DNA from 3 places in the Lactobacillus intestinalis genome. Region 2 is predicted to be linked to each of the others. Evidence: predicted binding sites of a transcription regulator. Region 2 holds the regulator's gene; each other region holds the start of a gene.
What was found. Region 2 encodes HrcA, which represses chaperone genes, less so after heat shock. Its sites were predicted from a motif close to TTAGCACTCNNNNNNNNNGAGTGCTAA; they were not measured.

Region 1: a site for HrcA is predicted at 1,649-1,675, ahead of clpP (ATP-dependent Clp endopeptidase proteolytic subunit ClpP). Genes of this name have one in related genera too.
Region 3: a site for HrcA is predicted at 1,940-1,966, ahead of KBW87_RS07665 (ATP-dependent Clp protease ATP-binding subunit). Genes of this name have one in related genera too.

What each region holds. Positions count from the first base shown of each region.
Region 1 is NZ_CP072983.1:1,180,397-1,183,613, reverse strand. Features, by position in the region: gene mgfK (gluconeogenesis morphogenetic factor MgfK) at 1-68, shown strand, start outside; gene whiA (DNA-binding protein WhiA) at 61-996, shown strand; gene clpP (ATP-dependent Clp endopeptidase proteolytic subunit ClpP) at 1,041-1,625, opposite strand; gene KBW87_RS05500 (SH3-like domain-containing protein) at 1,818-3,217, shown strand, end outside.
Region 2 is NZ_CP072983.1:772,889-776,105, forward strand. Features, by position in the region: gene KBW87_RS03555 (RNA-guided endonuclease TnpB family protein) at 1-1,191, shown strand, start outside; gene hrcA (heat-inducible transcriptional repressor HrcA) at 1,413-2,462, shown strand; gene grpE (nucleotide exchange factor GrpE) at 2,475-3,050, shown strand; gene dnaK (molecular chaperone DnaK) at 3,067-3,217, shown strand, end outside.
Region 3 is NZ_CP072983.1:1,616,953-1,620,169, forward strand. Features, by position in the region: gene KBW87_RS07665 (ATP-dependent Clp protease ATP-binding subunit) at 1-1,906, opposite strand, end outside; gene KBW87_RS07670 (alpha/beta hydrolase) at 2,235-3,125, opposite strand; gene KBW87_RS07675 (PTS sugar transporter subunit IIC) at 3,115-3,217, opposite strand, start outside.

The DNA of each region.
Region 1 (3,217 bases), 410 kb from region 2:
CTAAGGAAATCATTAATTTGGCATTTGAAGCGATGTCAAGGAGAAGAATGGCTGATAATAATGGTTAGTTATGCAAGTGATGTCAAAAAAGAATTAACTTCTTTGCCGGTTCATCCCGAGCATGCAAAAGCGGAATTGGCCGCTTTTTTGCGTATGAATGGGGTATTAAACTTACATGATCATCAATTTAGTTTAGATATTACTACAGAAAATCCTGCAATTGCTCGGCGTATTTTTTCTTTAATTAAAATTGCTTATGGAATTGAACCTTTATTAATTGTTTCCAAGAAGATGAAATTGAAGAAAAATAATCAATATTTGGTTCGTTTACAGCGAAATGTAAAAGAGATTTTGGAGAATCTTCAAATTTGGGATGATGAAAAAGGCTTGGTTACCCGCATTCCTGAACGTATTATGAAGTCACGTGAAGGAGCAATGTCCTATTTAAGAGGGGCTTTTTTGGCAGGAGGGAGCGTTAATAATCCAGAAACAAGTCGCTACCACTTAGAAATTTATTCAACTTATGAAGATCATAATTTGGATTTGGCGAAGTTGATGAATCAGTATTTTTACTTGAATGCTAAAACAACTAAGCGGAGACGAGGCTATATTACTTATTTGAAAGAAGCAGAAAAAATTGGTGATTTCTTGCATATTATTGGTGCATTAAATGCCATGCTTTCTTTTGAGGATTTACGAATTATGCGGGATATGCGTAATTCAGTAAATCGTTTGGTTAATTGTGATACTGCCAATATGAAAAAAACAGCCACCGCGGCTGCTAAACAAGTTGAAGATATTCAATTAATTGATGAAAAAAATGGTTTAGATAGTTTACCTGATAAATTGCAAAGTTTAGCTCGTTTTCGGTTAAGTCATCCGGAGCTTTCATTAAAGGAAGTTGCTGAACAAATTCCAGATGGTCCAATTTCAAAATCAGGTGTGAATCATCGTTTTAAAAAATTACGTGAGTTAGCAGATGGTTTAAGGGCGTAAAAAAATAGAGTTCCGTGGAACTCTATTTTTTATATTATTTGAAATTACTTCTTCTTGTTAACCATAATTTCATCGATTAAACCGTATTCCTTCGCTTCTTCAGCACTAAGGTAGTTATCACGTTCAGTATCCTTTTGGATCTTTTCCAAAGGTTGACCGGTAGTTTCGTGTAAGATTTGATTAATCTTCTTACGACTCTTCAAAATTTCTTCAGCAGCAATTTGAATGTCGGTTTGTTGACCTTGAGCACCACCTAAAGGTTGGTGAATTAAAACAGTTGAGTTAGGAAGTGCGAAACGCTTACCCTTAGTACCACTGGTCAAAAGAATAGATGCCATTGAAGCAGCCATACCAATTGCAATAGTAGAAACGTCTGATTTAATAAAGTTCATAGTATCCATAATTGCAAGACCAGAAGTAATTACACCACCTGGTGAGTTAATGTAAAGAGAAATGTCTTTAGTATTGTCTTGTGCATCAAGGAATAATAATTGAGCGATGATTGAGTTAGCCATTTGGTCGTTGATTTCACCGCTAAGCATGATAATTCTATCTTTTAATAAACGTGAGTAAATATCGTAGGCACGTTCGCCACGAGCAGTTTGTTCAATAACTGTAGGTACAAGCATATATTTGCCTCCTATAAAAATTGTTAGCACTCTCATGAGTACAGTGCTAATTAAATCACTTACTTTTAATTATGTCAATAGATGAGGCTCAGATGCTAAAAATTAATTAAATTGTATTGATTTTGTATTTTTCTATTACTATGGTTCATATTACAATAGAAGTAGTGAATTATTATTTCGGAGGGAATTTTTTTGAATTATTCAAAGAAAGTTTTGACATGTGCATCTGCTTTGGTAATCAGTTTAGGAATTTTTGCTGGTTATTCTACAACTACATTTGCAGCAAGTACTAGCCAAAACACAAGTACAAAAACAACTGATTCAAGTGTAAAAAGTGATACAGATTCTTCAAGCAAAAATAATTTAGCTACTAAAGGTGATAGTGAAGCGGGTAATGTAACGGATAAAAAGAAAGAGCCTGCGCAAACTACTACTAGTTACGATATTATGACTAAAGTAGCTGGAGCTAAGAATTACAAGGTATGGAAGAGTGTTTCAAACGGTAAAGTTCATACTAAGGTAGCCGATGGTCAAAATTTCCGCTATAGCCATATTCAATCAAATCAAAGTATTAAGACTAAGAAATATACTTACTGGTTGATTTATGTAGATGGTCGACGTGTAGGTTGGGTTAACCAAAACTACTTTGCTAGAAACACAATCGAAACTCCAAAGACCGTTTCTTTGGTAAGAAATGATAATTATACTTTCGATCCTAAAGATGCAATTAGTTATGCTACTGATTCAACCGGTACAGTCGTAGACAACCAAGAAGTGAATGTTTCTAAGTCTACAATTAATTGTGGTACCCCAAAGACTTATAAGGTAAAGTACACTTATGGGTCAGGTAGTTCGACTGTAGCTATCACAGTAAGAAAGAGTACCAAAGAAGGTTACGGGGATGCTGATAGCGTTTCAGCTAAAAAAGGTACTAATGATTTTCAATCATGGGATTCACACTACGGTGCCTCAATCAACTATATTAGTCCTAAGGAATTCCAACCAGAAACTGTAAAGCATACTTTTTCTAGTGGAAACCTTTCTTTGACCACTCGTTTATATCAACCAGTTCTATTAAGTATTAAAACTTATTCTGATGATGGAAATATTAATCGTGTAGGTCATATTCCAGAAGGTGTAACAGTTTCAAATAACTGGGCTTATACTAGTTTGCTTAGCCACACTAATTTGATGAATGGCCATATTGTTGGTTATGATTTAAGTAAGTTGAAGAGCCCTTATAATCCTCAACACTTAAATGAAATGAGTCAGGATAAGTTTAATAAGTATGTTCAAAATATTAAAGTAAGTCCTTATATTCCAATTGGTCACGGACAAGCCTTAGGATCAACTGACAAGTATATTTATGCTTTAGTAAATGATCATACAATGCATCAAACTACTGATTCAGAAGAATTAGTTCAAATCCGTAAGAGTGACATGTGCATTAATAAGATTTGGACTGTTAAGACTTGGAATAAGGGAAATGCAGAAGATTCTCGTTACTACCAAAACGCAGTGGTAGTTGATGATCATACTATGTATGGGCTTTACCATGATACTGAAAAACATCGTTATGAATACTGGAAGTT
Region 2 (3,217 bases):
CTTTATCATGATTTGAGAGACCTGTTTGGGCTCAAAAGTCAAATGGCTCAATCGGTTATCAGAAATGTTGTTGCCCGCTATAAAACAATCAAAACCCAATTGAAGCAAACACCGTTTCGCTATAATACTGGGGAAAAAGATGCGCAGGGCCATGCTATCTGGTCGCGGATTCCGCGTGATCTCACTTGGCTTTGGCGTCCAGTTAAGTTTAAGCGTCTTCAGCTTGATCTTCAGCGCAATCGCGACTGGTCTTATTTAAATACAAGCAGCCAGCTTTCTTTGAATACCTTAATGGGGAGAAAGAAAGTTGATTTTGTCTGCAAAAATTTCGACCAGTATCTTGATGCTAGCCGTTGGAAGTTTGGCTCAATTAAGCTGCTTCAGTTCAAAAATAATTGGTATATCCACCTTAGTGCGACGATGTCCCTTCCTGAATATGAATTAAAGCAGACCCAGCATATCGTTGGGATTGATCGCGGTCTGCGCTTTTTGGCTGCCTGCTATGACGAACAGGGCCAGACTCTGCTTTGCAGCGGACAAAAAGTATTGCGCACCAGGCGCAAATATAAGAAACTCCGTGCTCAGCTTCAAGCCAAAGACACTAAGTCTGCCAAGCGAAGACTTAAAAAGATCGGTCAGCGAGAGAACCGTTTTATAAGCGATGTTAATCATCGCCTTACCAAGACACTCGTTGATCATTACGGTCCCAATACTATCTTTGCTTTAGAAGACTTAACCAATGTCCGCTTTGCGACTGAGAAAGCTGCCAAAAAGCGTCGCTATGAAATGGTTTCTTGGACTTTTTACCAGTTTGAGCAGTTTTTAGCTTACAAAGCTAATTTGAATTCTTCAACTGTTGTTAAAGTTTCTCCCAGATTTACCAGCCAGCGCTGTCCTAAGTGCGGAAGAATCCGTAAGGAGAACCGCAACCATGAGTTGCACCTCTACATTTGTGATGAGTGCGGCTACAAATCTAATGACGATCGCTTAGCGGCCATGAATATCCAGTTCTTGGGCGAACAGTACCATAAAGGTGTTAAAATACCTAAATTTACTAAATTAAGATCTGCCGAGCAAACTTGGCAGGTAAACGGGTATCGTCAACTGTCCGACGATGCAGCCTCGGAGGCGGAAGTCGCAAGACGCTATAACCGCTATCTAGTAAAAATAGATGAGAGCTGCAAACCCTAGAATTTATTCTAGGGTAGTTGATCTTCTTAAAGAATTCAAACCAGCAATGCTTTTGATTGAACACGATCCTTATTTTATTAAGGAAGTAGCTGATCAAGTAATTGAGTTGTGAAAAATATTTCAAAAAAATTAGCAGTCAGCTTGATATCGTGCTAGTTTTTAGTATAATGGTATTTGTTAGCACCTAATAGATGAGAGTGCTAAAAGTGAGGGCGATATTTATGTTGACCGAACGTCAAGAATTAATTTTAAAAACAATTATTCAAGATTTCACACAAGATCATGAACCTGTTGGTTCAAAGACAGTGATGAAACAATTACCAATTAAGGTATCAAGTGCAACAATTCGGAATGAAATGGCAACGCTAGAAGAGAAAAGGTTGATCGAAAAAACTCACTCTTCAAGTGGTCGGATTCCATCAAGTGAAGGGTATCGTTATTATCTTGACAATTTAGTCGAGCCATTACGTTTACCTGAAAACGTTTATGATAAAATTGTTTATCAATTAGATCGACCATTTCATCAAGTGAATGAAATTGTGCAAGAAGCTGCTAAGATTTTATCGGATTTGACGAATTATACTGCTTTTGCAGAAGGTCCCGAAAATCACGGTGTGACTGTTACAGGATTTAGAATTGTACCATTGTCGAACAGACAAATTATGGCAATTTTGGTAACCAGTGATGGTAATGTTCAAAATCAAGTTTATGCTTTACCACATCACATTCATGGGGATGAAATTGAAAAAGCCGTTCGGATGATTAATGATGAGCTAGTGGGGAAGAGTTTGAAAGAAATTACCCCAACTTTATTAAAAGGTCTAGCTAATCAGCAAATTGCCGGTACTCATTCAGCTGAACTCCTTAGTTTAGTTGAAGATGTTATTAAAGATGCGGCCAGTGAGCAGATGTATGTGGATGGTCAGATCAATTTGTTGAATAATAGCTCTGAGAAGAATGTGAATGACATTCGCTCGCTTTATGAATTAGTTGATCATAATGATCTGATTTCAAACTTGATGGGTGATTGTGAAAAGGTTGCTTCGCCGGATCTTCCAGTTCAAGTAACGTTAGGATCAGAACTTCCTAATGATTTATTGAAAAATTATAGTTTGGTAACTGCCAGATATAATGTGGGAGAACATGGTGAAGGTACAATTGCACTACTTGGTCCAACGAATATGCCATATTCGCAAATGATTGGGTTACTTGAATATTTTAGAAACGAGCTAGCCAAGAAATTGCTCGATTACTACGGAAGGTTTCAATAGAGGGGGTTAGCTGTGAGTAAAGAAGAATTTCCAAGCGAAAAGAATTTAGATGAAAAAGATACTGCTCCTAAAAAGAAAGTGGAGGAAACTCCAAAGGCTAACAAGGAGACAGATAATAAAGAAGATCAAAAATTAGCTAAGCAAATTGCTGAATTAGAAGCTAAAAACAAGGAACTTGAAGATAAGTATCTACGCAGTGAAGCTGAAATCCAAAACATGCAAAACCGTTACTCAAAGGAACGAGCTCAACTTATTAAATATGAATCTCAAAGTTTGGCTAAAGATGTTTTGCCTGCAATGGATAACCTAGAACGTGCTTTAGGCGTTAAGGTTGACGATGAAGCATCTAAGCAATTGAAAAAGGGTGTCCAAATGACCCTTGATTCACTTATCAAGGCCATGAAAGATCATGGTATTGTTGAAATTGAGGCTGATGGCGTAGAGTTTGATCCGACATTACATCAAGCTGTTCAAACTGTAGCAGCTGAAAATGATGATCAAAAAGATCACGTTGTTCAGGTTTTACAAAAAGGATATCAATACAAGGACCGTACATTGAGACCAACTATGGTTGTTGTTGCTCAATAGAAAGGGAGATTTATTAATGTCAAAAGTTATCGGTATTGACCTTGGAACTACTAACTCTGCAGTAGCAGTTCTTGAAGGTAAAGAACCTAAAATTATTACTAACCCAGAGGGTAATCGTACTACTCCATCTGTAGTTGCATTTAAAGATGGTGAAATTCAAGTCGGTG
Region 3 (3,217 bases), 840 kb from region 2:
GAGCACCAAACTTCTTGTCATAACCTTTTTCAGCGATAACTTTCTTAGCTTGGTCTGATACAGTTACTTCTACGCCCTTCTTAGCTAACATGTGTGACATTCTCTTCAAGTAAATGTCAATAATCTTATCCATGTCTTTTTCATTTAATGAGTTGAATGGAACAATAGCGTCAAGACGGTTCAAGAATTCAGGTCTGAAGTAGTTTTCAAGAGCTGAGATCAACTTATCTTGGTCTACCTTGCCATCCTTCAAAAGCTTGTCTGAGAAACCAGCGTTTGAAGTCATGATCAAAATAGTATCCTTAAATGAAACAGTTCTACCTTGTGCGTCAGTTAAACGACCGTCATCCATAATTTGGAGAAGTGCGTTGAAGACTTGTGGGTTAGCTTTTTCAATTTCATCGAACAAGATTAAACTGTATGGTTGGTGACGAACCTTTTCAGTTAATTGACCACCTTCGCCATAACCAACGTAACCTGGAGCTGAACCAATTAACTTGTTAACAGCCATTTGGTCTTGGTATTCTGACATGTCAAGACGTACGAAGTGATCCTTGTTACCAAAGACGTTGATTGCTAATTGCTTAGCAAGTTCAGTCTTACCAACACCAGTAGGTCCAGTAAGAAGGAATGAACCAGTAGGTCTGTCGCTGTCTTTGAATACTTGCTTACGAGCAATAGCGTCAGTGATTACATCGATTGCCTTGTCTTGGTCAATAACTACGCTCTTTAATTTCTTAGCTAAGTCTAAGTTCTTTTGAGCTTCGTCAGCATGTAATTCACTCATTGGGATATTAGTCTTTTGTTCAATAATGCGGTAAATATCCTTAGCAGTTACAACTGGAGTTTCAACCTTGTCTACATGCTTTAATTCTTTTTGTAATTTGTCAATTTCTTTCTTGAGTTCAGCAGCCTTGTCATAGTCTTCTGCTTTAGCAGCTTCAGCCTTCTTAGCTTCAAGTGCATGAATGTGAGTTTGTAAACTTTCTTCATCTGCAGGTTCAACTAAGAGAGCCTTCTTAGCACCAGCTTCATCCATCAAGTCAATTGCCTTGTCTGGTAAGTAACGGTCTGGAATGTATCTTTCTGATAATTCAACAGCAAGTTTCAAAGCATCTTCATCATATTTTACATGGTGGAACTTTTCATACTTGTCCTTAAGACCTTCCAAAATCTTAATAGCAACTTGAATTGAAGGTTCTGGAACTTGAACAGGTTGGAATCTACGAGCAAGTGCTGGATCCTTTTCAATTCTTTGATATTCACTAGTAGTAGTGGCACCAATTAACTTAAGGTCACCACTTGCAAGTGCTGGTTTCAAAATGTTAGCAGCATCGCCATTGTTAGTTTCAGAGTCAGTAGAACCTGCACCAACAATGTTGTGTAATTCATCAATGAACAATACAATGTTAGGATCATTCTTAGCCTTGTCAATAACCTTCTTTAATCTTTCTTCAAAGCTACCACGAAGACTAGAACCTGCAACCATATCGTTAATGTTAACAGCGATAATGTGCATATCCTTCATCTTAGCTGGAACATTGCCTTCTGCAATTCTTTGTGCTAAACCTTCTACGATAGAAGTCTTACCAACACCAGCAGGTCCGATTAATACAGGATTGTTCTTCTTTCTTCTTGAAAGGATTTCAATTACATTGTCAATTTGTTCGTCACGGCCAATTACTGGGTCAAATTTGTTGCTCTTAGCTTGTTCTACTAAGTCCACACCAATTGGCTTTTCTTTTTGTCCTTGAGGAACTTGTTGCATAGTTTGTGGAGTTGCACCGCTCATATTGCTTGAGTAATGAATTGGAATTGAACCATTTGATTTTCCAAAATCATCATTAAAGAATGAACTGTTCAATTCGTTAAATAAGTTGTCGAAATCATTGTTAAAGTATGCCATATTCGCAAACACTCCCTACTTCAAATTGTATTTTTAGCACTCTAGTTAGTCGAGTGCTAAACCTTATATTTATAGTATAGCAAGTTTTCCACAGATTGCAAGTATTTTTTGAAAAGTTTTCCACAGATTTTTTATAGTTTGTTAAAGTTGTTGATTAAAACAAGTTAGATATTGTTGTGGCAAGACTTTAGACGCTTCACAAGCAACATGAAAAAACTCGTGTATACGCCAACAGTTTCTACACGTCAAGTGTACCACTGAATAACTAGAAAACAATATAAAAACACTCGAATATAAAAAGAGTCTGAGACCAATCTCAGACTCTTACTTATTTCTTCTTACTTTTCTTTATTCGTTTTTGATTAATATCATTTTTTGGAACTGGATTTGGAACTTTCTTCTGTAACAAATATTGCTTCATCACTTCAACCACTTGCTTATTCTGTGGCAAATCCGAGTGTCCTGCACCGGCCCCAGTTACCGTGATTTCCATAAAGCTCTTTACTTGATTTTGAAAAACATACTTAGCTGCAGCCACACTAGCTTCAGGAACAATTCCATCTGATTCATAACTTTCTCCACCAGTTAAAGAATAAACAATAAGCGATTTAGGAATTCGCTTCTTATATTTAATAAAATCACTCAACATCTGCGTTTTATGATTAATATTGCTTTCATTAAAATTAAACGGAGAGGCCAAGGTCATCAATCTTTTTATTTTAATTTCAGAATTATAATCTGCATAATAATGCTCTAGCCAATACGTCCACACTAGTCCTCCATTTGAGTGACCAAAAGCCTTAAAATTATTAAACTTGTAAGTTTGCGACACTTGATAAAACGCCATATCTAGCCATTGAGCTTGCTTTTTAATGTTATTATAGCCATCTTTATTATTCTCAAAACCAATCACAATAATTGGTTCATTATCTCCACGATTAATAGATCCAGAATAATGTAATTTGCCATCCGTACTTACTTTTACCTTTAAAACACTATGTGGATGCTGGGTATCTTTATTTAAGAGAGTAATTAAAGGATTAAATCTCTCAGTCGTTGCACTGGAGCCTGGAACCATTACAATTGGTGACACCAAAGATTTACGACGCTCTGCTCGATCATGGTTGGTCTTTTTCATCCAAGAATAGGCTGGAATGGATAAAGCCACCATAATTGCAAAAATTACAATCAACCATTTTATATTGGATTTATTTAGCATAACGATCCTCTTCCTCATCATAGACAGTTAACTTTTCTGCAATTCGCTGGCCAATTTGAATAACCGGAATCATCAACACTACATCTAAAGTA